DNA from 4 places in the Paenarthrobacter sp. NPDC057981 genome. Region 1 is predicted to be linked to each of the others. Evidence: riboswitches for the same ligand, from Rfam matches in the RefSeq annotation. Region 1 holds a riboswitch; each other region holds the start of a gene.
The links. A riboswitch is a leader RNA that binds a small molecule or an ion and turns the genes downstream of it on or off. The one in region 1 is predicted to bind S-adenosylmethionine.
Positions count from the first base shown of each region.

Region 2: another riboswitch for S-adenosylmethionine. It lies ahead of ACFVSI_RS16410 (NADH:flavin oxidoreductase/NADH oxidase); the one in region 1 lies ahead of ACFVSI_RS05845 (DUF1737 domain-containing protein).
Region 3: another riboswitch for S-adenosylmethionine. It lies ahead of ACFVSI_RS18170 (hypothetical protein); the one in region 1 lies ahead of ACFVSI_RS05845 (DUF1737 domain-containing protein).
Region 4: another riboswitch for S-adenosylmethionine. It lies ahead of ACFVSI_RS04915 (LLM class flavin-dependent oxidoreductase); the one in region 1 lies ahead of ACFVSI_RS05845 (DUF1737 domain-containing protein).

Region 1 covers NZ_JBHVQI010000003.1:233,448-240,583, reverse strand. The annotation lists gene ACFVSI_RS05865 (glutamate--cysteine ligase) at 1-420, shown strand, start outside; gene ACFVSI_RS05860 (hypothetical protein) at 417-1,019, opposite strand; gene ACFVSI_RS05855 (O-succinylhomoserine sulfhydrylase) at 1,030-2,238, opposite strand; gene ACFVSI_RS05850 (rhodanese-like domain-containing protein) at 2,241-2,651, opposite strand; gene ACFVSI_RS05845 (DUF1737 domain-containing protein) at 2,648-2,908, opposite strand; SAM riboswitch class IV at 2,922-3,035, opposite strand; gene ACFVSI_RS05840 (NtaA/DmoA family FMN-dependent monooxygenase) at 3,211-4,539, shown strand; gene ACFVSI_RS05835 (aromatic amino acid ammonia-lyase) at 4,539-6,101, shown strand; gene ACFVSI_RS05830 (PLP-dependent cysteine synthase family protein) at 6,098-7,136, shown strand, end outside.
Region 2 covers NZ_JBHVQI010000020.1:237-7,372, forward strand. The annotation lists partial or broken gene ACFVSI_RS16400 (3-oxoacid CoA-transferase subunit A) at 1-145, shown strand, start outside; gene ACFVSI_RS16405 (3-oxoacid CoA-transferase subunit B) at 148-816, shown strand; SAM riboswitch class IV at 1,344-1,454, shown strand; gene ACFVSI_RS16410 (NADH:flavin oxidoreductase/NADH oxidase) at 1,494-2,615, shown strand; gene ACFVSI_RS16415 (LLM class flavin-dependent oxidoreductase) at 2,625-3,716, shown strand; gene ACFVSI_RS16420 (NtaA/DmoA family FMN-dependent monooxygenase) at 3,713-5,104, shown strand; gene ACFVSI_RS16425 (LLM class flavin-dependent oxidoreductase) at 5,101-6,141, shown strand; gene ACFVSI_RS16430 (IclR family transcriptional regulator C-terminal domain-containing protein) at 6,166-6,963, shown strand; gene ACFVSI_RS16435 (iron chaperone) at 6,984-7,136, opposite strand, start outside.
Region 3 covers NZ_JBHVQI010000025.1:12,792-19,927, forward strand. The annotation lists gene ACFVSI_RS18155 (matrixin family metalloprotease) at 1-579, opposite strand, end outside; gene ACFVSI_RS18160 (VIT1/CCC1 transporter family protein) at 666-1,820, opposite strand; gene ACFVSI_RS18165 (hypothetical protein) at 2,082-2,273, shown strand; gene ACFVSI_RS18170 (hypothetical protein) at 2,270-2,602, opposite strand; SAM riboswitch class IV at 2,619-2,738, opposite strand; gene ACFVSI_RS18175 (sodium:solute symporter) at 2,941-4,476, opposite strand; gene ACFVSI_RS18180 (helix-turn-helix domain-containing protein) at 4,756-5,331, shown strand; gene ACFVSI_RS18185 (APC family permease) at 5,335-7,136, opposite strand, start outside.
Region 4 covers NZ_JBHVQI010000003.1:42,778-49,913, forward strand. The annotation lists gene ACFVSI_RS04895 (ABC transporter permease) at 1-68, opposite strand, end outside; gene ACFVSI_RS04900 (ABC transporter permease) at 79-1,026, opposite strand; gene ACFVSI_RS04905 (ABC transporter substrate-binding protein) at 1,034-2,671, opposite strand; gene ACFVSI_RS04910 (NtaA/DmoA family FMN-dependent monooxygenase) at 2,668-4,083, opposite strand; gene ACFVSI_RS04915 (LLM class flavin-dependent oxidoreductase) at 4,116-5,207, opposite strand; SAM riboswitch class IV at 5,244-5,353, opposite strand; gene ACFVSI_RS04920 (LLM class flavin-dependent oxidoreductase) at 5,577-6,716, shown strand; gene ACFVSI_RS04925 (rhodanese-like domain-containing protein) at 6,752-7,136, shown strand, end outside; gene ACFVSI_RS04930 (MFS transporter) at 7,135-7,136, opposite strand, start outside.

The DNA.
Region 1 (7,136 bases):
GTTGACCCCACCCCGGTGCCGACCGCACTGCTGCGGATGGCCGGTTGGCGCGCCAGTAATTCAGGGTTGCGCGGAGACCTCCTGGACTTCGGCGATTTCCGACCACAGCCTGCGGCGGACGTGGTGTGGGCTTTGGTGGATTACCTAAGCCCTGTCTTGGATGACCAAGGTGAATTGACGCTCGTCAAGTCCGGTATTGCGGAGATTTTGGAGCGCGGCAACGGAGCACTCGAGCAGCGGGATGCTGCGGCACGATACAGCGGGAGGCACCGCGACGGGGCCACCCCGCCCGGGAGTCCTCCTGACGAAGAATCGCTTGCGGCCGTCGTCGCGCATGCTGCGAAAGTGACTGTTCGTGGCAGCGCGCAGCCCGGGCCCAGGGACCCCTCACCCATGATGACAAGGGTGCGGCGGCCCTAGTCTTCCTTCTGTTCAGCGTCGGCAGGGGCTTCAGCCCAGGTCATCAGATATGCGCCCAAGGCCCCTTCAGTGAGATAGAAGACCAGGGGCGGAATGTCTTTGGCCGTGGCAAGGACCGCTCCGGAAACAGCGGCCACCCCGGCTGCCGTGATGCCCACCCATCGTTTGGCGGGGGACTTCAGGAGGCTGCCTCCCAGTGCCGCCAGACCCGCCACGTGCAGCCAGGAGTAACCGAGGAACGGTGCGTTGGATCCCCGGAATGAAGCGAAACGCTCAAGGTCCGACGCCCGGCGGCTCAGGCTGTAGATGAAAAGCGGTGCCCCTGCGAGCAAGGCCGTAGCAGCCGTGGAGGCCCACGTTTTGGAGGCACCGGGACATTGCGCACCGGCAAAGGCCGCGAAGCCGAGTGGCACCGCGGCCGTTCCCGCAGCGGCCAAATGATGGCCGATGACCCATCCGCGCTCGCTGTTGATCAGCACGTCCAGGCGCTCAGCCGGTTCGCGCATGAGGTACACGCGCGAACCTGGCGAAATGCCGGCCAACCACACCACCGAACCCGCAACGATGACAGCCCCCGCCCGGCGGTATGGATGCCTCATGCCAGCAAGGTTAGACCTGTTTGAGGGCCTTCTCCAGATCCAGGATGAGGTCGTCCACGTCCTCGAGGCCCACAGACAAACGGACCACGCCGTCGGACAATCCGATGGCCGCACGACCCTCCGGACCCATGGCCCGGTGCGTGGTGGTGGCCGGGTGGGTGATGAGGGATTTGGAGTCGCCCAGGTTGTTGGAGATGTCGATGACGCGCAGGCCATCGAGCAGTGCGAACGCGGATTCCTTGGCAGTACGGCCGCCGGACGGCGAGAGCTCGAAGGTCAGCACGGTCCCGCCGGCCTTCATCTGCTTGGTGGCCAGCTCATACTGGGGGTGTGACTTCAGCAGCGGGTACTTGACCCAGCTGATGGCAGGCTGCTGTTCGAGCCATTCGGCGATCTTCAAGGCCGATGCCGAGCTGTGGTTCACGCGCAGCCCGATGGTCTCAAGGCCCTTGGTGAGCACCCAGGCGTTGAACGAGGACAGCGAGGGGCCGGTGTGGCGCATGAGCTGCTTGACCGGGCCGTCGATGAATTCCTTGGTGCCCAGGATGGCGCCACCCATGACGCGTCCCTGGCCATCGATGTGCTTGGTGCCCGAGTAGACAATGACGTCGGCGCCCAGGTCACCGCAGCGCTGCAGCAGGGGAGTGGCAAAGACATTGTCGACGACGACGGTCGCCCCGGCGGCATGCGCCAGTTCGCTGACGGCCGCGATGTCGACGATCTCCTGCATCGGGTTGGACGGGGATTCGAAGAAGACGGCGGTGGTCGGCTCGGAGAGGGCCTCGCGCCACTGCTCCAGGTCCGGTCCGTCGACAAAGACGGTCTCCACGCCCCAGCGCGGCAGGATTTCGTTAAGGATCACGAAGCACGAACCAAAGAGGGAACGGGCGGCAACCACGCGGTCGCCGGCAGCCAGCAGGGCACCCAAGGCGGTGAACACAGCGGACATGCCGGACGCCGTCGCAAAGCATGCCTCGGTTCCTTCAAGCAGACGGAGGCGCTCCTGGAAGGTGGCCACGCTCGGGTTGCCGTAGCGGGAGTAGACGAAGCGTTCGTCCTCGCCGGTGAAGGCGCGCTCCGCAGCGGCAGCGGATTCGTACACGAAGCCGGAGTTGAGGAAAACCGGTTCGGCGGTCTCCTGGAAGTTGGTACGGTCAAGTCCACCGCGGACGGCCTGGGTGTCAGGGCTCCAGCCGGCGGCGTCAGGATTGAATGTCACTTTTAGTCGTTCCCCAAGTTGGTAGGCAGGCCGCGGTTCTTCCAGCCGTTTACAGTACGTTCGCCATAACGGTCCGGCTCACCCTCAAAGCCTTCCAGCACGTTGTAGGCGGTGAATCCGGCCTGCGTGGCGGCGATGGCGGCGGCGATTGAGCGCTGGCCCGAGCGGCAGAGGAACACCAGCTCCACGCCGTCGGCTTCGGGAGCCTGCTGCTGCAGCTCCTCGATGAAACGGGAGTTCGGGATGCCACCGGCGAGGTTCCACTGGATGAACAGGGGATCGTTCTCGGTGGCCTTGGTGTCGGGGATGCCGATGTGGGCCCATTCACCCTCAGTACGGACGTCCACCAGGATGGCGCCTTGTTCAAGTTTGGCCCACGCGTCGTGCGGGGTCAGGTCACCTGCGTAGCTCATGCGTGGCCCTCGAATGCTTCTTCGTAGTTCTCCAACTCGTCCACGGCGCTCGCCACTGCGGCGTCGGAACTGGCGACGGCGGCAGGCAGGATCACGGCCTGGGCGACAATCACGTCGGTGCCGTTGAAGGTGGCTGCTGGATTGCCGTGCAGGACGTAGCCCTCTGCTAGGGCATTGCTGATGCGCTCGCAGAATTCACGGGTGTCGGGACCAGTGATCAGGCGATAAGCGAGTTTTTCTTCAGTGGGTTCAGGCATTCGTGGTGCTCCTCAGTCACGCTTGCAGTTCGAAGTGTCGAATACGCCGAGTAGTCACCTGAGGCACCCCGCCGCGGGAGAGGGTTGCCGACCAGCAAGTCAGGGCTTAACGCTGGTGCTCATTACTCAAGAAAAACGTAACATCCAAGGCGCCGTCGCCGCATTTGGGGACAGCGCCGCCGTCGTCATGTTGCGTAATCGGTCCCTGGGCGGGCCGCTGCAGACAGGCCCCAAATGTGACCTCCCGGGAGCATAATTGACGCAGTACGACCCCCTGTAACTTCGTGTGAAATCAGGTCGCGGTGAGCGGACAGAGCAGTTCTACACTCAAGCCCATGCTTCATTTTGGATGGTTCGTGGGCCACGGATTCGGGGTGCAGGGTTGGGGGACTCCTGGCTACAGCTTGGGCTATGACTGGAAGAAACCCGCCCTCTACCAGGAGGCTGTCCGGGCCTTTGAGCGATCCGGGCTGGACCTGTTCATCATCGAGGATTCCCTGACGGTGCCCGACACCTACGGTGGCACAGCCGAGGTTTCCCTGGCCCATGCCTCCTTTGCTCCAAAGCACGATCCCCTGGCATTGGTGCCCTACTTGCTCTCCGCCACCGAACACCTCGGGATTGTGCCGACCGTCAGCGCTTCCTTTTACCCGCCCTTCACCGCGGCCCGGCTGCTGGCAACGTTGCAGCATTTTTCGGAGGGGCAGCTCGGCTGGAACGTAGTCACGTCCGGCAGCGACCTCGCGGCACAGAACTACGGCCTGGACCAGCAGATCGAACACGACCTCCGGTATGAGAAGGCGGAGGAATTCGTCGACGTCGTCAGGCGGCTGTGGCGGAGTTGGGAACCTGGCGCCGTGCTCGAGGACGTGGAAGCCGGCGTCTTTGCCGACCACGGCAAAGTGCACCCCATCAACCATCAAGGAGAGTTCTTCAAAGTCCGGGGTCCGTTGAACACAGCGCCTTTGCCCGAGGAACCTGTCCTGGTTCAGGCTGGTGCTTCGCCACGAGGCAAGGCGTTCGCCGGCGGCCACGCGGATGTTGCCATTGCCTTGGCCCGCGGGGTTGACGGTATGAAGTCCTACCGCGATTCCATCCGCGCCGAGGCCGCGAAGGCCGGGAGGAACCCCGACGACGTGAAGGTACTTTTTGTGCTGAAGCCCACCGTGGTGGGTTCCACTGCGGAGGCAGAGGAGCTGCGGGCCCAGCGTCGGGAGCTGACCCAGCGCGACATAGACAGCCAGCTAAACTCCATCTCCTACCTCTCAGTGATCGACTTCAAGCAGTTCGACCTGGATCAGCCCCTCCCCGAGCTCAGCACCAACAGCAACCAGGGAACCCTGGAACATTTCGCCAAGGCCGCCCCTCCCGGATCCACATTGCGCGAAATCCTGCAGGCACGCAGTGGTGGTGCGGGAGACTCGATCATCGGCACAGTGGGAGAGATTGCCGACTACCTCGAGGAAACAGGCTCGGCTGTGGGCGGAGACGGGTTTCTGTTCTCCGGCTTCGTGGATCCCGTGACTGTGCATGGCGTTCTGGACAAGCTCACGCCTGAACTGCGGCGCCGCGGCCTGTTGAGGACGAGCTACGGCAACGGCGGTTTCCGGCAGAATCTCTTGGATTTCTAGTGGGGACCTTCAGCATCGGAACCGGCCCGGTTTCCGCGCTCATCGCCGCGAAGGTGGCCGCTGACCCCACGTTTCATGTGGAACTCAACCAAGATGCGTTGAATTTGCTCCGACAATCCCGCGAAGTCGTGGAAAAGACTGCCGCCTCCGGCCAACGGGTTTACGGCCTTAACACTCTGCTCGGATCCGGCCGCGACACCGCTGTGGAGGAGAAGTCGCTCCTGGCGTACCAAGTCCAGGTGGTCCGGTATCACAACAGTGGGGTTGGCCCGTACTTGGACCGGGCTGCCGCCCGGTCGGTGATCCTCGCCCGCCTGATCGGCTTCAGCAGGGGCGGCTCAGGCGTCCGACCAGAGACCGCCGCGTTCTACGCCGAGTTACTCAACCGCGGCGTCTTTCCCGCCATCCCTGGCGAAGGCTCGGTGGGCTCATCCGACCTGACGCAGCTGGCCGCCGTCGCCGCTGTTGCCTTGGGCGAAGGCGAAGCGTTCGACGCCTCCGGCTTGCTGGTTCCTGGCGCCAAAGCGCTCGCCGCCGCAGGCCTTCAACCCCTCCAGCCCGCTGCCGGTGAGGCCCTGGCCCTGGTGAGCGCCAACGCGTTCTCCATTGGTGCCGGTACCCTCGCCTTGGTGCGTCTGCGGCACCTGGCCCGGTTGGCCGACGTCGCGCTTTCACTTTCGCTGGAGATCATCGCAAGGTACGACGGCGGCGGGAACCTCAGTCCCTTTTCGCCGGCCATCCAGGCGGCCAAGGCAGTGGACGGGCAGGGCGACTCGGCGGCCGCTGTCCGCGGCCTGTTGAGTGGGGGATGGTTGGAGGATGTCCGGCCGGAAGTGTCGGTGCAGGACGCATTGTCGTTCCGTGCCGCGCCGCAAACCCACGGTGCGTTCCGGTCTTTGTTGTCGCAACTGCGGTCGGCCCTTGAGGTGGAACTGAATGGCCGGGGAGATAACCCGTTGGTTGATGTGGCGTCCGGTGCGATGGTGTCCGGCGGGAACTTCCAACCGATGCAGCTGGCCTTGTCTTTTGAAGGGCTTCGGCTGGCCTTGGCGCATGTGGGCATTTCCAGCGAACGACGCATCGCCAAGCTGTATCCACCGCAGCGGGCCATCCGGGCCCGACACCTGGCAGCGGCATCCTCCGAGCCGGGATCGGCGTCGGCATTGATCCAGGAGGAGCTGCCCGGGCTCCTCTGGTATTCCGCGGCGGGACTGTTGGCCGAGCTCAAATTCCTGGCAGCCCCGGCGACCCTGGGTGCTCCCACCCTCTCGGCCGACGTCGAGGACCACTCCACGTTGGCGCCACTGGCCCTGCAGCAACTGGAGAAGTCCATTGATGCGGCGGAGAAGCTCCTCGCGATCGAGGCCCTGACGGCGTCGTACCTTTTGCTCGAAGCGGAAGCGGCGCAGCCTTTGGGAAACGGGACAGGGCTGGTGGTTGGCAGGCTGGCCGACGTGCTGGCAGACCGGCCGTCGGCGCCGGAGCTGGTGGAGCGGGCACGGACAATCCTGCGGGAAGCCGTGGACCACCTATTTCCTGAAACTGAGGAGGAGACGTCATGAGTACGGCAACCCGCAAACATGGGCTGCACGCCATGCCGGCGGCTCTGGATGGGCTCGATGCGTCGGTTCTGGACAAGGTTGGCAACACTCCGCTGGTGAAGTTGGAGGCGCTCAGCCGCGGGCTGGGCAGTTCCATTCAGATCAAGCTGGAGTCCGAGAACCCCGGAGGCTCCATCAAGGACCGCACGGCATTGAGCATGGTGCGGGCGGCTGAGCGTTCGGGTGAACTGCAGCCCGGCGCCACGATCGTTGAGAGCACGTCCGGCAATACCGGCATTGGGCTGGCACTGATCGGACACCTCACGGGCCACCCGGTCGTGGTGGTCACGGGCGACACGATTTCCCAAGAGAAACTTGCCGCCCTCCACAACTACGGCGCCCGGGTGATTCTGACGGATTGGAACGCCCCCTCCGAGTCCCCGGAGAACGCCCGAGCCGTGGCGGCCCGGATTACCGAGGAGACCCCCGGCGCATGGCGGCCCATGCAGTTCGACAACCCGGCCAATCCGCTGGCCCATTATGAGACGACCGGGCCGGAAATCTGGGAACAGACCGGTGGCCTGGTGACGCACTTTGTGGCCGGGATCGGTACGGGCGGGACCATCAGCGGAAACGGGCGGTACCTGAAGGAACAGGTTGCGGCTGCACGGCCCGGCGGTCACCTGGAAGTCGTGGGCGCGGACCCGTATGGTTCCGCCTACAGCGGCGGGCACCCCGGGGAGATCCTGGTCGATGGAGTGGGGAACTCGTGGCCGCAGGCAGAGTGGCCCAAGATCTTCGACCGCTCCATCGTCGATCGCTTCCTCCGGATTCCCAACGACGAGGTCTACTCCACCGTCCACCGGCTCCTCGATGAGGAAGGGTTGGCGCTGGGGCCCTCGTCCGGACTCGCCGTGGCGGCGGCGATACGGGTGGCCCGCGCAGCGCCTCACGGCTCGGTTGTGGTGGCAATAGCCCCCGACGCCGGCACAAACTACATGAGCAAGGCCTTCAACCCGGTGTGGCTGGCTGAGAACGGCATCCGCCTCTCCGCCG
Region 2 (7,136 bases), on a different contig from region 1:
GGCGAAGCGCACCGTTGTGCAGGTCTCAGAGATCGTGCCCACGGGTTCGCTGGATCCGGAGAACGTGGTGACTCCGGGGATTTACGTGAATTCGGTGGTCCGGGTTGGTTCAGCTGCTGGTTCTTCGAACGGAAAGGTGGCCTGAGCATGGGCACGCAAACAAGCACCCAAACGTCCGAAAAGCCGCTCGGCCGCGATGAACTGGCCCAGTTGGTGGCCCGCGATATCGCCCCGGGCTCGTTCGTGAACCTGGGCATCGGGCAGCCGACGCTGGTTTCGAACTACCTCACCGAGGACCAGAACATCACCCTCCACACGGAGAACGGGATGCTCGGCATGGGCCCTGTCGCCGAAGGGGATGCCGTTGATGGTGACTTGATCAACGCAGGGAAGATCCCCGTCACGGAACTGCCTGGAGCGTCCTACTTCCACCACGCCGACTCGTTCGCGATCATGCGCGGCGGGCACCTGGACATCTGCGTCCTCGGTGCGTTCCAGGTCTCCGCCACCGGTGACCTCGCGAACTGGCACACCGGCGCACCCGACGCGATTCCCGCCGTCGGAGGCGCCATGGACCTGGCCACCGGCGCGAAGGACGTGTTCGTGATGATGACCCTGCTGACCCGTGACGGCGCCTCAAAGCTGGTGGAACACTGCACCTACCCGCTGACCGGCGTCGGCTGCGTCACCCGCGTGTACACCGACAAAGCCGTGTTCCTCACCGGCCCCGAAGGCGTCACCGTCCGCGAAACGTTTGGCTGCACCTTCGAGGAGATCCAGGAACTCGTACCGCTGCCCCTCAAAAAGGCAGAGTAGGCCTCACAATGAGGTCCCTCCCGTTGTGAGGCCCGCTCTGCGCGTTATTTCCCCGGGAGAGCCCGCAGAGTAGGCCTCGCAATGAGGTCCCTCCCGTTGTGAGGCCCGTTCTGCGTCCCCACCGCCTCCCTAACCTCGCAAGCTCGGTCAGGGAACCCGGGCGGCGTGGGCCCAGTCATGGGAGAGCCCGCAGAGTAGGCCTCACAATGAGGTCCCTCCCGTTGTGAGGCCCGTTCTGCGCGTTATTTCCCCGGGAGAGCCCGCAGAGTAGGCCTCGCAATGAGGTCCCTCCCGTTGTGAGGCCCGCTCTGCGTCCCCACCGCCTCCCTAACCTCGCAAGCTCGGTCAGGGAACCCGGGCGGCGTGGGCCCTGTCATGGAAGAGCCCGCAGAGTAGGCCTCGCAACGGAGGATTCAACGACGCATCGTTACGCAATGCGCCCTCCTTTGACGCGCCGTTTCGCCCGGTAACGCCGCAAGACAACCCGTTTGTCCGCACGCAATGTACCGCCCTAGATTCGAGCCATAGGTCAAGAGTCAGCACACCAAGGACCGGCTCGTGCTGCGGCAACCCTCAGGCATTGAAGTGGCGGGGTGCTCCGGAAACAGACCTGGCCGCGCCTGCGGCAAGCGAATGTCGAGCCGGCTGTCTGCGGCCCCTGAAGCGGGAGGAACCGCGTGAGCGCGCCGCAAACAGCAGGAGAACCAGCAGCAGAACCAACCAACGTCAGCCTTTTCCAGCCCATCACCCTGGGCTCCCGCACGTTCAGGAACAGGCTTTGGCTTTCCCCGATGTGCCAGTACTCCGCGGAAGATGGCGTACCCGGCCAGTGGCATGTCGTTCATCTCGGCGCCAGGGCAAAGGGCGGTTTCGGCCTGATCTTCGCCGAAGCTACGGCGATCTCCCCTGAGGCTCGGATCTCGTTGGGCGATACCGGCCTCTGGAATGACTCCCAGGAGCAGGCCTGGCAGGACATTGTCGATTTCGTCCATGAACGCGGCGCCAGGATCGGCATCCAACTTTCCCACGCCGGCCGGAAAGCCTCCCTGCGCACTCCATGGCATACCGAACCCGGCGCCCTTCCGATCGAGGACGGCGGCTGGACTCCGCTCTCTGCCTCGCCCATAGCCTTCCCTGGGTCAACCGAGCCAACGCAGGCTACAGGCGCGCAACTGCAAAGAATCGTTGAAGATTTCGCCGCCAGTGCCGTGCGCGCCCGTGGTGCCGGGTTCGACGTCGTCGAAATCCAGGCCGGGCACGGCTTCCTCCTGCACTCCTTCCTCTCGCCGCTCTCCAACGAGCGCACGGACCACTACGGCGGTTCGCTCCCGAACCGGGCACGGCTGCTCCTGGACGTAGTGGACGCGGTGAAAGAGGTCCTGGGCGCCACGGGTCCGTCGTTGTTCGTCCGGCTCTCCGCCACGGATTGGCTGGAGCACGGCCTGACCGTCCATGACAGCGCCGAGATCAGCCAATGGTTGCGGGAGCGCGGCGTGGATCTGGTGGATGTTTCCAGCGGTGGGCTCCTTCCCGCCGAGATTCCATTGGGTTCCGGATATCAGGTCCCGCTCGCCCAGCACCTGCGCGCCAAAGCGGAAGTACCGGTCGCCGCCGTCGGACTCATCACGTCGCCGCAGGAAGCGGAAGAAATCGTCGCCTCGGGAACTGCCGACGCGGTTTTCGTCGGACGGGCGGGGCTGGCGGACCCCAGTTTTGGGCTGCGGGCCGCGCACGAACTCGGGCACCAAGCGGCAGAGCAGCTCTGGCAGAAGCAGTACGTACGCGCGATCTGGAAGTAGGGGATTTCCATGAGCAAGTTTGCACTCGGCATTGAACTGGACGGCGACGGGGCCCATCCCGCCGCGTGGCGCCAGGCCAAGCACCCACCGACGGAGCTGCTAACGCCCCGGCGGTTCGCCGCCGTCGCGTCCGCGGCAGAAGCTGCGGGTTTCACGTTCGCCACGTTCCGGGATGGCGCCGGGGCAGGCAGCCCGAACGTGACAGGCCGCCTGGACACTGTGGAAGTGGCGGCGTTCGTCGCAGCGTCGACGGACCGGCTCGGTCTGGTTCCCGCCGTCAACACCATCCACGCTGAGCCTTACCACCTCGCCAATCAGCTCAGCAGCCTGGATTGGGCGTCCAGGGGTCGCTCGGGCTGGCTGGCTGAAGCGCGTGAGTCGTCGGCGATTGCCGCAAGCTACGGTTCGGAGCCGGTCCTGGACCAGAGCGCGGTCCAGCGCGAGGGCGCCGAAGTGGTGGCCGCTACGCGCAGGCTGTGGGACACCTGGGAAGACGGCGTGTTCATTGCCGACGCCGCGAACAACCGCTTCCTTGACCTGGACAAGTTCCACTACGCCGACTTCAAGGGCGAGTTCTTCTCCATCAAAGGCCCGTCGATCACGCCCCGCCCACCGCAGGGCCAGCCCGTGGTGTTCGGCCGCCCTGGCGAGCTGGCCGAGGAACTGCCGGACGCCGTCGTCGTCAGTGCGGACAGCGTGGCGGGCATCGCCGCCGTTGCAAGGGAAGAACGACGGCGGGGCGTCCGTCGCGTCGTCGCGGACCTGGAGGTAGTGCTCGACGCCGGCGGCCCACCCGCGCAGCAGCGTCTCCACGCGTTGGACGCAGCTTCGCCGTGGCCGGCATCGCCGGACTTCTTGCGCTTTGTGGGGGACGCAGCGGAGTTGCGCGCCCTGCTGACTGAACTGTCCGGCGTCGTCGACGGGGTCAGGCTGCTTCCGGCGGTACTGGACGTCGAACTCGAAGTATTTGCGGAAGAGGTGATCCCGGGCCTTGTATCTGCCGGAGTGTTCGTCCCGCCGGCGCCCGGAAGCACACTGCGGGAATCCCTGGGCCTGCCCGCGCCCGTGAACGCCATCGCGACCAGCAAGGAGCCAGCATGAGCAGCAACGAGTACCCCCGTCCGGATGCCCGGATCCACCTGGCACTTTTCCAGCCCTTCAGCCCCAACTATGACTGGAGCACCACGGATCGCCTGGAGGACTATTACGACTTCGACAAGTACGCCGAGCTGGTCCAGAGCGCTGAGCGGGGTCTCTTCTCCACCGTCTTCCTCGGGGAAAGCCTGCGGCTGCGCGAGCACCTCGGGAAGCTGAACGACATCGCGATCACCGGCAGGCCTGACGCCCTGGTGCTTTACTCCTACCTGGCTGCGAAGACCAAGAACATCGGGCTGGTAGCAACGTTGAACACGACGTACTCGGACCCGGTGGACCTGGCGCGGCGCCTTGCGAGCGTCGACGTGCTGACCGCAGGCAGGGCCGGGTGGAACATCGTGACGACAGACAACGCCTGGACCGGGGAGAACTTCCGCCGCGGGGGCTTCCTGCCGAACACGGAGCGCTATACGCACGCCGAGGATTACGTCGCCGCAGTGCAGGATCTCTGGGACGGATTCGGTCCCATCGCCGGGAGCCGTGACGCCGAGTCCTGGTCCGCGGAGCCTCGTCAGGTCCGCCGCCAAGGGAAATTCCGCAGCATCGATGCCACGCCCCAGGTGCCCGGGAGCCCGCAAGGCCAGCCGGTGTATTTCCAGGCCGGGGATTCCGCTGAAGGCCGCGACTTCGCCGCACGGAGGGCCGAAGGAATCTTCACCCACCACATAGAATTCGACGACGCCGTGGCGTTCACGGCGGACATCCGTCGCCGCGCCCGTTCATACGGAAGGCCCGGGGACGACATCAAGATCTTCCCCGGCGCCAACCTCGTCGTGGCGGAAACGGACGCCGAAGCTGCCGAGAAGGCCGCGTATTACAAGGAGTTCGCCCTCAATGACCGCGCAGTGCGGCAAGCCATCGAGAGTGTGTGGGGCACCGACCTCTCGGCCGTTGACCTGGATGGTCCCCTGCCTTCCTTCGAGCCCGTAGCTTCCCGGCAAAGCCACACCCACGGCATTGTCCACACCGGCCACGAGCCCACGGTCAAGTCGCGGCAATGGCGTGCGCTGGCCGGCGAGCACAACTACAGCGTCCGGGAGCTGGTCCACCACCTGTCCGAACGGCGCGGGTTCATCGGCTCTGCATCCACAGTTGCGGATCAGTTGGCCCACTACGTCCGCTCGGATGCCTTCGACGGCCTCAATGTCACCCCGCATGCTTTCCCCGACGGGCTGGACGACGTCGTGGAACTGCTTGTCCCGGCGTTGCAGGAACGGGGGATTTACCCGTCCGAATATCCGGGAAGCACCTTGCGTGAAAACCTCGGCCTGCCCGAAACCGTGGCCCACCGCGTCCCCGAAGCCGCCGCCCTCAACCTGGAAGAAGCCTCATGAGCACCCTCAAATCCATCAGCTTCCTCACGCCCGGAAACTACCCGGACAACGATCCCCACCGCGGCCTGGAAGAAACCCTCCAACTCTTCGAACTCGGTGAGCGGCTCGGCTACAACGGAGGCTGGGTCCGGCAGCGCCATCTGGAACACGGCATCTCCTCGGCCACGGTCTTCCTCGCGGCAGCCTCACAGCGCACCTCACGGCTGGAGCTCGGCACAGGCGTCATTCCGATCGGCTACGAGAGCCCCTTCCGGCTGGCCGAGGACATCTCCACCGCTGATGTCCTCTCCGGCGGCCGCCTCCAGATCGGTCTGAGCGCCGGAACGCCGCCTCACGCGGAGCTTCTGGGGGACAAAGTGTTCGACGGCGACTGGCGCACCTTTGATTTGTCGCATCGCAGGATCGAACGCTTGCTGGAGAACCTGGAGGGCAACTTCCTGGGCGACCCGGACACCGTGATCCACTCACCAGGCAACGTCCAGCGTCCCCGTTTGCAGCCGTACAGCCCGGGCCTGCGGAGCAGGATCTGGTACGGATCGGGATCGGCCAAGTCCACCGAATGGGCCGCGGCGCAGGGTGTGAACCTGGTGGTGGGCAACATCGTGTCCGGGGAAGCCAGCGATGTGTTCACCGAAGCCCAAGGTGCGAATATCTCCCGGTACCTGGCCGGCTATCGTGGCACCCAGGCGCCGCGCGTCGTCGTCGGGCGTGTAGTAGTTTCGTTGGACGGAGCGGACGTCGCAACCCGGGAGCGCTACCGCGCCTATGGTGCGGGCCGCTTCGAACGAACCCTCAAACCGCACGGAGAACGCCGGACCCTCTTCGCGCCGGACCTGGTAGGCACGAGCCAGCAGATTGTCGAAGCACTCCTGGCCGACCCCGTGGTCGCCGAGGCCACCGAGCTTCAGATCAACCTGCCCTACGAGTTCTCCATTGAGGACTACGGGCAGATCATCACGGACTTTGCCAACAAGATTGCCCCCGAATTGGGTTGGCTTCCGCAATTCAAGGCTCCCGCCCTGGGGGTCAACGCCTGACTGCGGCCACTACGATTGGTAACCATGAGCGAACCCGCAACGACCCCGCAGGCCAGCGACCAGTACGTCCAGTCGTTGGCCCGGGGTCTTGCTGTGATCCGGGCCTTCGACGCGAACAACCCGGTCATGACCCTCAGCGAAGTCGCGGCCCGCACGGACCTGACCCGCGCCACGGCTCGACGCTTCCTGCACACGCTGGTGGAACTCGGCTACGTACGGACCGATGGCAAGACCTTCGCGCTCACGGCCAAGGTGCTGCAGTTGGGCTACTCGTACCTTTCGGCGCTGTCCTTGCCGCAGTTGGCGCAGCCGCACCTTGAGGAGCTGTCGCTGAAGCTGGGGGAGTCGACGTCGGCTGCGGTGTTGGACGGGCAGGACATCTTCTACGTTGCCCGGGTAGCCACCAAACGCATCATGAATGTCGGCATCACGGTGGGCACCCGTTTCCCCGCCTACGCCACCTCCATGGGCCGCGTCCTGCTGGCAGGCCTGCCGCCGGCAAAGCTGGATGCTTACCTTGAATGGGTCGAACTCAAGCCGCTTACCCCGCGGACTGTCACCAGCGTGCCCGACTTGAGGACCGCCGTCGAGCGTGTCCGGAAACAGGGTTGGTGCCTGCTGGACCAGGAACTGGAACTCGGTCTCATGTCCGTCGCGGCGCCGGTGCACAATCGCAACAACGGCGACACCGTCGCTGCGATCAACGTATCCCTGCAGGCACAGGCAGTCGCTGCGCAGCCGGAGGGGTATGTGGACTCAGTGCGGGAAGCCGTCGTGGCAACCGCGGACGCGATCTCCCAGGACGTCTCCGCCAAGCACTGAGTTTTTGTACTGTACAAAAACTACTTGCGGATCGCCGCCAGCCGCGTCTCCAGGATCCGGCGCACCATGGAGTCGGGCACGGGATTGTCCACGGAGAACCGCAGAGTCCCCGGCGACCACGAATATCCGCCCAGCTCTTCCGACATTTCAGGCAGGATCTGGCCGCTGAAAGG
Region 3 (7,136 bases), on a different contig from region 1:
TGCGGCGTTGGGTGTGGTCCAGGAAATCAGCAGGGGAGCCCACCGGTCGCCATAGCGCGTGGGTTGGTAAGGCTCGCGCTTGTCTGCGGGCTGTTCATCGGTTGTTCCATCACTGACGAACTGGATGCCGGAGGCGGCCGAGATGTTGGCAATCGCCGTGGCCAGGAGCGCGTCCGTTCCCTGGGGTGCGGTGGCGTTGTTCACGACGTAGTGCAGTGGTCGGCAAGGGGAGTACCCAACGGGGGTGCCGTCGTCGTTGGTCGCCAGGAACTTGTACGAATCGTTCGTGGTGCCGGGCGCCGTCGGCGAGGCCAGCGGGGCATCCGCTTCCTCCAGACCCGGCGGTGGCGCGTCCGGGACGCGCGCCGCGGTTGGCTGGGGCTTTCCGATCTGCGGGCTGCCCGGGACGTTGACCCCCGGGAACAGCGCCGTGATGCGGGGGTCAGCCTTCAGGAATCCGGTGACCAGGACCGCTGCCAGTGCGGCAACGACCGCCATGAGCAGGACACGGAGAACACGCCCGGCTGTTCCCGTGCGCCGGTGCTTTGGCACATGCGTTGTTTCCCGCTCCGCGTCCACGGTTCTCCATTCCTCATGCCCTTGGTCACGCGGGGCAGCGCGGAGGACGAACCAACATTACGGTCTGCCGGCGGAGCCGTCCAAACTCAAACGATCGCTGCGCCGAACAGCAACCCGAGGCCGTAGGTGGCAGCTGCGGCTCCGAGCCCGATGGCCAGTTGCCGCAGACCACGGCTGAGCGGTGAGGTTCCGGACAGCAAACCGACGACGGCGCCGGTCGCCAACAGCGCGACTCCCACCAGGACACCTGCCACCAGGAGGGCGGCCATGCCCGTCATGCCGAAGATGAACGGAAGGATGGGCACGATGGCGCCCGAGGCGAAGAAGCAGAAGCTGGACATCGCCGCGCCCCAGGCCGAACCCACGGATTCGTGTTCGTCGGCGACCGGTTTTTCGGGCTGCAGGGAAAGGCTGGGATCACAGTCGCAGCTGAACAGTCCCATGCGCTCGGCGGCCCGGTGCTCGGCTGCCTCCCGAGTCATGCCACGGGCCAGGTAAACGAGCACCAGTTCGTTGTGGTCGATGTCCAACGACGGGGCTGCGGTGAGTGTCGCCTGTGTGGGGAGTGTGGCGTTGAGCAGTTCGCGTTGTGAGCGGACGGAAACGTATTCGCCGGCACCCATGGACAGTGCGCCTGCCAGTAGTCCGGCCACGCCGCTCATGAGCACCACGGAGCTCGACACACCGGTGGCGGCCATGCCCATGACCAGCGAGAGGTTGCTCACCAGGCCATCGTTGGCACCGAAGACCGCTGCACGGAAGGTGCCCGACAGCCTGTTGCGGCCCCGGGTTGCCAAGCCGCGGACGACTTCCTCGTGGATTTGCTCGTCAGCAACCATCGCGGGCGTCGCCGCGGGTTCGGTGCCGTACGGGGAGCGGCCCTCTGCACGCTGTGCCAGGGCAAGGACGAAGACGGATCCAAAGTTCCGGGCCAGGAAACCCAGGAATTGGCTGCGGGCCGACGCTGCTTTGGGCATCCCGGCCTGGTCGCCCAGGAGTTTGAGCCAGTGGGCCTCGTGCCGGCCCTCGGCCTCGGCCAGGGCCAGCAGGATCTGGCGCTCCTCTCCGTCACGACGCTGGGCAAGTTCGCGGTAAACGGCGGCTTCGGCCCGTTCATCGGCCAGGTATTGCCGCCAGCGCCGGATGTCCGACGCCGAGGGCGTGGCCGTGCCTTGGGATTCTGATGATTCGGGGGTGGGATCCGGAGCGGGGCTCGACGGACTCTGGGATTCCTGGTGCATTTGCACTTTATCTCCTGTGCTTGGTGGGGTAGTTGCGGCCCCATTGCACGCCCCACACTACCGCTTATCGGCGGGTATTTTTGGCCGGTATTCCTTAGCTGGAATGTTCGGTGCACCGTAATTTCGGGCGCCGGGTGCTCCGTTTTCCGGGCCTTGACCCGCGCTTGCCCGGGTGCTCAGATGGAAGGACAGAGGCGGGTTGTTCGCAACCTCGCATTTGGCCACCGGGCTCCCGCGGGCCCACGAGACGGAGGTAGCAGCATGGACGCCACCGAATCACACTCGAACTATCCCGAACGCACAACCATCGAGTCAGACCCGGCTTACGACTACGCCGAAGACCAGGAAGTGGACGAGCCCTGGGTGGAGGAAGTGGACGCCCCCGAAGACGACGAACGGGTGGTGCCGATCGATGAGACCGAGGACTTCCGCGAGGAGGACGAGGAAATCTAGGCGCTTTCCCGGCTAAGAATGAAGGTGCATGGCCGGCCTTCCCGTTGGCCTGCCGCGGCTACGGTGACCGTCAGCGTCCCCGAATCCTCACACCACGTGGAAGGCCGGACCGCCTGCGCCAGCGCTGCGGCAATCTCCCGCGATTGTGGATGCCGGAAACACACGGGCCGGTTCCGGGCCAGTATGGTCACCGTGCCAAGGTAAAGGTCGACGGCGGGGATCACCTTGACGGTGGCGGTTGCGGCGGGGGCGCTGCGGGCGTGGCTCAGTTCGCCGTGGATCGGCTCGTTGTGGCTCGGCTGGCTGTGGCTCGGCTCGTGGTAGGGCACGGGGCTGCTCCTGTGGAGAGTGCTCTTGCCCGCTCGGTTGTCTCAGGTCCGGGACGGGCCGCTTCCTCATCCGAACCACCCGTGAACATGGGGTTGGTGCATGGCCAGTCGGAGCTTGGCGCCACATCTCTTGAAGCTGGGACAACCCTACCGCACCTCCCCCCCGTTGTGAGGCCCGCTCTGCGCTCTTTGGGTGGGGTTTGCCGCGCAGAGTGGGCCTTCCAACGTGCAGGTCCGTGGGTTGTGAGGCCTGCTCTGCGCTGTTTGGTTTGGGGGGGTACAAAACAACGGCGGCGCTGCCCCGCAAAGGGGCGGCACCGCCGTCGTGTATTGCTTGGTTAGCTGTTGCTGCCTACCGGGTGTACTTCCGGCGGCAGTTCCTCCGAGATGGCTCCGGCAACGCGCTTGTCCCAAGCCTCGCGGACAGCGGCGTCCGTGGGCGGCGTCAGCAAGGACACCACGACGTAGACCACCAGCGAAGCCCCAAGTCCCCAGTAAATGGGCTCGTTGGCGTAAACGCCGTCTTCGCTGGGGATGATGCCGACCGCGTACATGATGAGCAGGGCCAGTGTGAGCACCGAGCCAACCGCCATGGACCACGCAGCCGCGATACCGGTACCGCGCTTCCACACCAGGCCACCGAGGATGGCAACCAGCAGGCCGCCTACCAGGATGTCGTAGGCGATGGTCAGGGCGACCACCACGTCCTGCGCGGCCATGGAAATGAGCACTGCGAGGACGCCGAGGCCCAGGACCCAGTAGCGGTTTGCCTTGACATCGTGCTCGGGGTTCTCGGTGTCATCGGTGTTGATGTTCTTGCCGAACCAGCTGGCAACGAAAGGCACGACGTCGGCGCGCGCCACTGTTGCGGCGGCGATCAGGGCGCCGGATGCCGTGGACATCATGGCTGCGACTGCTGCTGCCATGACGAGGCCACCGATGCCGACGGGAAGGATGTGGGTAGCGACCTCGGCGTAGACCACGTCCTTGCCGAGGTTGGCGACGTCGATGTTGGGCAGTGCAACACGGGCTGCCAGACCAATCAAGGCGCCGGCGATGCCGTAGAGGATGCAGTAGACGCCGGCCGTGGCGCCGCCCCAGCGGGCAACCTTCGCGGTCTTGGCGGTGAAGACGCGCTGCCAGATGTCCTGGCCGATCAGCAGGCCCAGTGTGTAGACGACGAAGTAGGTAATGATCGTCTGTGTACCAATGCCGTCGATCTGGAAGAAGCTATCCTCCAGACGGGCACGGATGCCGTCCATGCCACCGGCGGCGTTCAGGGCAAAGGGGAGCATCAGGAAGAAGATGCCTACGGTCTTGATGAGGAACTGCACCTGGTCGGCCAGGGTGATGGACCACATGCCGCCGATGGTGGAGTAGACCAGGACGATTGCGCCACCGACGGCGATTGCCATCCAGCGTTCCCAATCGAAGAGCACCACGAAGATGGTGGCGTAGGCGCCGGTGGACGTGGCGCACAGCATCAGCGTGTAGGCCAGCATCACGATGCCGGACGTCTGGGTGGCCTTGCTGCCGTAACGAAGGCTCAGCATTTGGGAGACCGTGTAGATCTTCAATCGCTGGATGGTGCCGGCGAACAGGAGGCTCAGGAGCAGCACGCCGGAGCCGATGGCGACCACGAGCCACATGCCGGAGATGCCGAACTTGTAGCCGAGGCCGACGCCGCCCACGGTGGATGCGCCACCGAGGACAACAGCGGCCATCGTGCCGGTGTAGAGGAAGGGGCCAAGGCGGCGGCCGGCCACCAGGAAGTCGCTGTTGTTCTTGGTGCGGGACTTGCCCCACCAGCCGAACGCCAGCATGGCGAGCAGGTACACCACCACGATTGCGATGTTAATAGCCGAAGATTCCATGAACGGTCCTTGGAGCTGATGCACGGAGGTTGGGGTTTTCGACGATACTCCTGCAGGGCGTCGAAGTCTCCGTGCTGACGATTGGAGATTGTGTTTGAAGCTGGGGAACGTGTTGTGTGCCTCACAGACAACACTTGTTGCCTATGAGGATATGTTGTGATCGGAGTAACAGTCAAGATCCTTTGAACATGGTTACGTCCGCAGTGGCCTTGTTTACGTGCCTCCCGGCTACTATTGCTCCAATGACAGGGCCACATGACAGGCCTGAAAGGTTCGTGAATGAAGGCTCTACCCGTTGAACCGAGCAATGTTCCCGTTGCCATCGGTTCCAGAATCCGCGCAGCCCGGCAGGCGCAGCGCCTCACCATTGAGCAGGTGGCTGACGCGACCGGTCTGACCAAGGGCTTCCTGAGTCGCGTGGAGCGCGACCTGACTTCGCCGTCGGTGGCTTCCTTGGTGACGCTGTGCCAGGTACTTTCCGTTTCCGTCGGTGACCTTTTCGCGGCACCCGAGACCCATCTGACAAGGCGCGACGACGGCCCCAGGATCTCCCTGGGAGGCCAAGGCATAGTGGAACGGTTATTGACTGCGCGTTCGGAGCGGCGCCTGCAGATCCTGCAGGCCACCATCGAGCCCCGGGGCCGGGGTGAGAACGAGCTCTACGCAGTGGACTGCGATGTTGACGTGCTCCACGTGGTCAAGGGCCGCATCAAGCTGATCCTGACCAACGAGGAGTACGAGCTCGAAGAAGGAGACACACTCTCGTTCCCTGGCCGTGAACCCCACACTTGGATCAACCCCACGGACGAGACCGTTGAAGTGCTTTGGGTGCTGGTACCCGCGGCAAGCCGGTAGCGCTTAGCCCACGTGGACCCAGGGGCGGCGGGTGATATCCGGCTCGGCTTCCCGGAGCACCTCACGGGTCACGGGCGCGATCTCACCTTCGCCGAAGAACAGGAACCTGCTCAGGTTGGAGATGGGGTTGCCCTCGGTCCAGCGGAAGTAGATGTGCGGCATAAAGCCGGTGACGTCGCGGATGTGCAGGAGAACCGCGGCCAAGGTGTTGGGCACATTGTTGCTGTGGACTTCCAGGATTTTGAACCCGTGCCGTTCCTTGCCCACCACCTGGAGCTCCTGTTCGAAGTCCGAGCTGTCGTCCACGATGATCTCGATGAACACGGCGTCACAGTCCAGGGGCAGGTGGTTGGCCTGCTGGGCATGCTGCAACTTCTCCCGGTATCTGTCGGCGCTGAAGCGCTTGGGTTCGTGGGCGATGATCCGGACGGGTCCGTCTGAGTTGTTGGCCGTGAATTCCAAAGCCTTTTGGTCCATCTTGATGTGCGTAGCCCGCAGTTCAAAGGCGCGCCGCATGCGGGAGATGAAACTGACCACCAGGATCGCCAGAATGAAGAGTGCGGCGATCTTGAGGCCGTCGGGCCGCTCGATGGAGTTGACCACTGTGGTGTAGATGAACACCAGGGAGATGATGCCGAACCCGATCACCTGTGCACGCTGTTTCTTTCGGCGCGCAGACAGTGTCACGGCAATGGATGCCGAGGTGATCAGGACCAGCACGCCGGTGGCATAGGCGCCGCCTTGGGCGTTGACGTCGGCCTGGAAAATGATGGTCACGATGAAGGCGATCACTGTGAAAACGAGAACCAGCGGGCGGAGTGCCCGTGACCAGGCAGGTGCCATCCCGTAGCGGGGCAGGTACCTCGGGACAAGGTTCAGCAACCCGGCCATGGCGGAGGCTCCGGCGAACCACAGGATGGCGATGGTGCTGATGTCGTAGATGGTGCCGAAGCCATCGCCCAGGAACTTGTGGGCGAGGTAGGCCAGGGCACGGCCGTCGGCTTTCCCTCCGGACTCGAATTCGGCGGCAGGGATCAGCATGACGGTGGTGAAGCTGGAGGTGATGAGGAATGAGCTCATGATGATCGCGGCGGTGGTCAGGAGCTTGTGCGCGCCCTTGATGCGGCCGGCCGGGTTCGCCTCTGTATCCGTGGGGTGGCCCTTGATCTGGGGCATCACGGCAACGCCGGTTTCGAAACCGGACAGGCCAAGAGCCAGCCGGGGGAACACCAGCAGTGCCAGGGCGATCATCATGATGGGATCGCCGTGGGACGTTGTCAGTGCGGTCCACCAGTCCGTGATGACTCGGGTCTCGGTGAACACGTGGCCGATCGAGACGGCGATGACCACAAGGTTCAAAAGAAGGAAAGCGCCCACCAGGACGACGGCGACGTTGATGGCCTCTTTGAAGCCTCGGAGGAAGACAATGCCGAGGCCCGCGATGAGTGCCAGAGTGATCACTACATGCTGGCCTTCAAGGAAATCCGGTGCGAACGGGTTCTCGATGAGGTGGGCCGTGGCGTCGGCCGCTGAGAGCGTGATGGTGATCATGAAGTCCGTCGCCGCGAAGCCGAGCAGGGCCAGGACAAACAGCTTGCCGCCCCAGCGGGGGAGCAACCGCTCCAGCATGGAGATGGAACCTTCGCCGCGTGGGCTTTCCCTGGCCACGCGGCGGTAAACGGGAAGCGCGCCAGCAAGCGTTGCCGTGACGAGGAGCAGCGTGGCCAGAGGGGAAAGCAGTCCTGCTGCCAGTGCGGCGATGGCGGGCTGGTAGCCCAGGGTGGAGAAGTAGTCCAGGCCCGTCA
Region 4 (7,136 bases), 190 kb from region 1:
TGCGGAGAAACAGCGATCGGCTGTGGCTCCGGGACGGTCTCCACCCGGTTATCAAGTTGCTGCGACATGCTGGCCCTCCTAGGCCTTGGCTCCGCGCGCAGTGTTGATGCGCGGATCCACGAGTGGGTAGATCAGGTCGACGATCAAGCTGGTGATCACAAAGATCGCTGCGGCCAGGACCACGAGTGTCTGCACCACAGGAATATCCCGGCTGTTCACCGCTGTGACAGTCAGCCTGCCGATCCCGGCGCGGGAGAACACGGTCTCGCTCACCACGGCTCCGGCCAGCAGGTTTCCCACCAAAATCCCCAACATGGTCAGGGTCGGAATGGCGGCATTCCGCAGTGCATGGCCGAAGTTGATCAGTGCTTCACTGGCTCCCTTGGCCCGGATCTGTTCGATGTACGGCTCCCCGAGAGTCTGGTGCAGGCTCCGGGTGAGCAGTTGGGCGATCACGGCCGAGGTGGGTATGGCCAAAGTCAACGCCGGCAAGACGAGGCTCTCGCCGCCGTCGTTCCCTATCGCCGGGAACAAACGGAACCGGAAGGAGAAGAACTGAAGCAACAGCAGGCCGATCCAGAACGTCGGCACCGCGATCCCCAGCGGCGGCAGTGAGGAGAATGCCGTGCGGATCCAGCGGTTGCGGCTGAAGGCTGCAACCACTGCCAAGGCGCTGCCCAGCAGCACGGCCAGGGCGAATCCTGCGATAGCCAATTTGATGGTTTCCGGGAGGACCTCGGCCACGGTGGCCGTGGCGGGCACTCCGTTCTTGATGGAGACGCCGAAGTCCAGTTGCAGGGCCTTCACCAGAGCTATGAAGTATTGCTCGTGGATGGGCCTGTCCAGCCCGTACTCGCTGCGCAGCTTGGCCACGAGCGCGGGGTCAACGGCGTTTTGTTCGTCGCCGCTGGCCATGATGCTCACGGCGTCGCCGGGCAGCAAGTACAGGATCAGGAAGGACACGGTGTAGGCAGCCCAGAGAACGAAGGCTCCCTGCAGCAACCGCCGGCCGATGTAGCGGATCATGGGATGCCTACTTGCTCAGCCAGGCGTCGTAGAAGTCCAGGCGGCTGGAAGCTTCGAACTTGAGGTCGTGGACCTTCTCGCTGGCCGAAATCGTGGTGGACAGTTCGTACAGCGGGATGGAGTGTGCGTCCTTGATCAGTGCTTCCTGGGCCTGGTCAACCAGCTTCTGGCGGGCGTCCTTGTCCAAGGCCGCCGCCTGCTCGCCCAAGGTGTCGTCGACGGGAAGTTTCTCGCGGAGGTTGCTGCCGCCGCGGGCCGTGTTCGATGCAAAGACAGTGCGCAGGACGTCCGGATCGCTTCGGGTCAGGTTGCCGTAGGAGAAGTCATAGGTCTTGTCCGCCTGGGCCGCCGTGACATCGGCAATCGTGGTGAACTTCAACTGCAGGTCCACGCCGATGGCTTTGAGCTGCTGCTGGACAAGCTCCAGGACTTCCTTGGGTGACTGCCAGTAGGTGACCTTGAAGGAGAGCTTCTCGCCGTTCTTTTCGCGGATGCCGTCGGCACCCGGATTCCACCCGGCGTCGTCAAGAAGCTTCTTGGCACCGTCGGGATCGTGGGCCAACAGCGAGCTGTAGTCCTTGAAGTACGGCGTGGTGTGGGACAGGATGCCCTTGGCCGGCTGGTCCGCCTCGGTCAGGAGGGTCTTGGTGATTTCCTCGCGGTTGATGGCCTTGGAGATGGCCTGGCGTACTGCGGTTTCCTTCAGCTTGGGGTTGGACTCGTTGGAGTACAGGTTGTAGACGACGCCCGGGTTGGCGCGCGTTTCGTTCCAGAATCCGTTGCCGCTGAACAACTGGATGTCCGCCGCGGAAATGGCCGCCGTGGCATCGATCTGGCCGGACTGCAGGCTGCCGGTACGGTTGCCAGCCTCCGGGATGATCTTGAACGTGACGGAGTCCAAGTAGGCCTCACCCTTGTTGCTGTTGGTGGAGGACGGCCAGTTGTAGCCGGAGCGGCGTTCCAGGACGGCTTCCTTGTCCACGGTGTAGCTCTTGACGTTGAAGGGGCCGGAACCCGAGAACTTCCCGGCGCAGCGGTCCGCTTCGGAGAGCTTGGCCGACGCCGGAGACAACAGGCCCAGCGTGAACGTGGACGTGGCCTGGAGGAACTGTGCGTTCGGTTTGGAGAAGTCCACCACAACGGTCTGCGGGTCCTTCACCGTGATGCCGCTGACGTCGCTGAGGTACGTGGAGCCCAGGGTGGCCTTGGCGCCGAGGGCCTTGATGGCTTCAAAGTTGGTCTTGACCGAGGCAGCGTCAATCGCCGTTCCGTCGGCATACGAGGCACCTGTGCGGAGGGTGAACGTGAAGCTCGTGGCGTCCGCGTTGTTTTCGAACTTCTCGGCAAGCCAAGGCACGATTTCGCCGGTCTTCGGGTCCTGCGCGGTCAGCGAGGCCACGGTCTGGCGGGCGATCGCGATCGCGTCGTTGTTGCCTACCTGCTGCGGGTCGATGCAACCACGGTCCACGGAGACCGCGAAATTCAGGTTCCCGCCCGCCACCGGCGAGGCTGCGGCGCTTTGCTGCGCACCGGCGTCGGCCCCTCCACCGCACGCGGAGGCCAGGAGCGCAACGGCTCCCAGGACGCTGACGACGGCGGCGGGCTTCTTTCCGCTGCGGGCTGCGGAAGGTTTGGGGAGTCTCATGCGACGTTTTCGCTTTCAGTGGGTTGGGTGCTGGTGAGTGATCCGCGACGGGTGAAGGGCTCGCGGAGGCCGAGGTTTTCGCGGAGGTTGCTGCCTTCGTATTCCGTGCGGTAAACGCCGCGGTCCTGGAGCCTTGGGACAAGCTCGTTCACGATGTCGTCCAGGCCGGAGGGAACAATCCAAGGGGTGATGTTGAAGCCATCCACGGCTCCTGTGTGGGCGTACTCGGCGAGCTTGTCCGCGACGTCGTCGTAGGAGCCCACCAGTCCACGGCCGTTCAGGCGGGAGCGGGCAGCCACAAACTGCCGTATGGACAGGCCCTTCTGTTCGGCTTCCGCACGCCATTGGGCGGCGAGTTCCTTGGCGCTCTTGCCGTGGAAGGCGTTGCCGCGCGTGGGATTGGTGACGTCGACCACGGGGTCAACATCCGGGAGCGGCCCGTCCGGGTCATACTCGGTGAGGGTCCGGCCCCAGAACTGCTCAAGGTAGGCGATCGCGGTTTCCGGGCCGACCTGCTGCGAACGGACCCACTGGTGCTTTTCCTCGGCCTCGGCAGCTGTGGCACCCAGGATGAACTCCTGGCCGGGGAAGATCTTCACGTCATCGGCCGGGCGACCTGCTTTGAGGGTCCTGGCCACGATGTCTTCGCGGAACTTCTTCGCGTCCTCCAGCTCGGGGTGGGCGGAGAAGATGACGTCGGCGTTCCGGACCGCGAAGTCGCGGCCATCCGGAGAATCGCCTGCCTGGAACAAGACGGGGTGGTGTTGGCTGGAACGCGGAAGGCGGCCAGTGATCTCGACGTCGAAGCTCTGGTCCTTGCGCTGTACCGGGGTGATGCTGTCCTCTCGGAGCCAGCGGGGCTCGTTCCGGGACCCGGCGATTGCGCCGTCAGCCCAGGAATCCCAAATGGCCTTTGCCGTCTGGACGAACGCTTCGGCCCGGACGTAGCGGTCCTCGTGCTTGAGGAACCCGCCGCGCCTGAAGTTGGCTCCGGTCCATGCGTTGTCCGTCGTGACGATGTTCCACGCGGCCCGGCCGCCCGACAACAGGTCCAGGCTGGCGAGGCGGTGGGCAAGGTCCGCGGGGTCGTTGTAGGTGGTGTTCTGGGTAGCCACCAGGCCGATATTGGTGGTGATGGCGGCGAGCGCGGCCAACGCCGTCTGCGCGTCAGGGCGGCCGGCGACGTCGAGATCGTGGATCTTCCCCAGGTGTTCGCGGAGGCGGAGGCCCTCGCCAAGGAAAAACGCGGTGAACAGGCCACGTTCGGCGGTCTGGGCCACGCGGCGGAAGGATTCGAAATCGGTCTGCGAGCCACTGGCTTCGTCTTTCCAGACCGTGGTGTGGTTGACGCCCTGGAAGAAGACTCCGAACTGGATCTGCCCGTTGCCTGCAATGCGGTGGTGATTGGTCATCTGATGCTCTCTCTGGCTTCTTGGCGGGCGTTTCAGGCCGCGGCGTAGCGGTTGACTGGGCGTGGAAGGTGGAGGGTCTCGCGCAGCGTGGTGCCCGGCGTTGGGGGCGTCACAAGCCCTGACTCGTGCAGTCCAGGCAACACCTTGTACGCCAGTTCCGGCAGATCGATGTCGAGGACGGCCGGCCTCAGGCGAACGCCGTCCGTGGCTGCGAAGAGGGCGGTGAGGAGTTCCACGAGCCCCCGGGCATCTCCCACGTAGCGTGCGCCGCCCACCCATTGCTCGTGGGCATCCAACTCGGCCAGCCGCTCGGCGGCCCTTTGCCCGCGGGCGTCCAGCACGACGTCGAGCTCGACCAACGTCCGCTGCGCCCCTGAGGCTGTTGCCGCCTGGGCTGCCTGCGCGAGCTCGTCGGAGGAGTCCGCGGAGACCAAGGCTACGTCGGCTTCGACGGCGGGAATCAGTTCCGTGGGGGCGAACACCACCAGCTGGCCCTGAAGCGGGCGCGGGATGATGGACGGACCCTTTACGGAGAACCGCTCCCCTTCGAAGTTGGCGTAGTGCAGTTTGTCGCGGTCCAGGTAGCGGCCTGTGGCAACGTCGCGGATGACGGCGTCGTCCTCCCAGGAGTCCCAGAGCCTGCGGTTGGCCTGGACCACGTCCGCTGCCTCGCTTGCTGTTTCTTCCCGGGACAGCGGCGCGCGACCCACGGAACGGGCCTCCTCCACGAAATTGTCCGCATTTACCAACCAGCCGGCGCGTCCCTGGGAAGAGTAGTCCAGGCTGGCGAGCTGGGTGGCGACGTGGAACGGCTCGGTGAAGAGCGTTCCCACTTCCGGAACCAGCCCCAGGGAGCGGGTGATCGGTGCGGCGAAAGCTGCGCGTTGGACGGCGTCGATACGGGTAGGAACCCCGGAGGTGCCGTCATCCACCACACGGCTGTCCTTGAACGTTGCCAGATGGAAACCCGCGATGTCTGCTGCCTGGACAGTCTCACGGATCCGCTGGCCCCCCAACAGTGCCTGCGGATCATGGAGGGCCTTTCGCCACGCAGCCGGGTGGGCTCCATCGCCGTCGAGCTCCAAAGCAACAACACGCGAACGGAAATCAGGTTTGGAAGGCATGTTTCTCTCTTTCACAGGCCGCAGCGCGGCCGGGTTGACATTCACTTGCCGCAGTCGCGGCCAGGTCTGTTTCCGGAGCACCCCGCCACTTAATGCCTGAGGGTTGCCGCAGCGCGAGCCGGTCCTTGGCGCGCTGACTCTTGACCTGGAATTGAATCTAGGAGCAGCTCCAAGGAATGTACAAACGCCCCTGACTTGAAGCGTCAACGCGGGAAACAGCGCGTCAAGCGGCTGCCAAGTTCGTCATTTTTCGGTGGATCTGCGGGCCCGTATGACCTTCCATTGCGCCGGGTTGAGCCGCGTTGAGTCCAGTTGAGCCGGGTGACAAACGGGCTTTGGTGCGCCCCTTCCGCTCCGTAGTGTCGTGACATGCCGAAGCCTTCCGTTATCCCCTTGTCAGTTCTTGACCTCAGCCCGGTGTCAGCCAACCAGAGCTCCGGCGACGCCCTGCGCAGCACCGTTGCCCTGTCCGTCGCAGCCGAAGCCGCGGGATACTCCCGCTACTGGCTGGCCGAGCACCACCTCAATGACGGCGTCGCCGGTTCCGCGCCGCATGTGCTGGCCGGGCTCGTGGCTGCGGCAACAAAGACGATCAGGGTAGGTACGGCGGCCACGCTTTTGGGCAACTACCGGCCGTTGCAGATCGCGGAGAGCATCGGGACCCTGGCGTCGGTGTTCCCGGACCGCCTGGACCTGGGTTTTGGCCGTTCCGGCCCGCCCAAGTCTCCGAGCGAACCGGCGCCGGGCCAGCCGGCTCCCGCTGCGGACCAGTCGGCGGAGCGCGTAGTGGACGGTCTCGTCGTCCCCGCCGCCCGCCCAATTTTCGGCGCAGTCCTTCCCCGCAAGTTCCGCCTGCAAAGCGAACTCCTGGGTCGGTTCCCGGGCGACACAGACAACTTCGAGAACGACGTCCAGGACATCATCGGCTTCTTCACCGGGGAATACCGCACCAAACACGGTGAGGAAGTCACGGCCACTCCCGCCCTGGGCCAGTCTCCGCAGTTCTGGATCCACGGGTCCACGGCCGGCCCCAGTGCCAGGCTCGCGGGCAAGCTGGGCCTGCCGTTCGGAGCCAACTACCACGTAGCTCCAGCGACAGTGCTGGACTCGATCGCCGAATACCGTGCCCACTTCAAGCCCTCGGAAACGCTGCAGGAACCGCATGTCATCGTCTCGGCAGATGTCTTGGTTGCGCCCGACGAATTCAGCGCCCGCCGCATCGGCCGTGGATACGCCCAGTGGGTCCACGGCATCCGCAGCGGACAGGGTGCCATCCCTTACCCCTCACCGGACGACGCCGCTGAGTTCACCTTGGACGCCGAAGCAGCCGAGCTGATCAAGGACCGCCTTGACACCCGGTTCGTCGGCGACCCCGGGCAGGTCACCAAAAGCTTGCGCACCCTCCAACGTGCCACCGGAGCCCAGGAACTGCTCATCACCACCATTGCCCACGACCCCGCCGACCGCGAGAACTCCTACCAGTTGCTCGCCGAAGCTTGGGGACTCTAGACCTTGCCAATCACCCAACTACTAAAGGAGCAGCAATGACCACCGAAATCCAGGAAGATACCCAGCTCATCACCGCAGAGGAAGCGGCCGCCCTGATTCAGGACGGCGTCCTGCTGATCGATGTCCGCAGCGAAGGCGGGCGTGCCAGCACCGGCGCAGTTCCCGGCGCGGTGGTGGTGAACCGCGAACACGTGGAAGAGGACTTCGCTCCCGAATCTGCGCACCGCCTCCCCTACGTCACCGGCACCGACCAGAAGATCGTGGTGTTCTGCGGTTCGGTCAACGGCTCGCGTCCTGTTGCCGAGAAACTGAAAGTCCTCGGCTACGCCAACGCCGTCCACGTCGACGGCGGCTTCCCGGCACTTCGCGACGCCGGCGTCCCCACCACCGGACCTACTGCCCCGCCGGCTGAATCCGCCT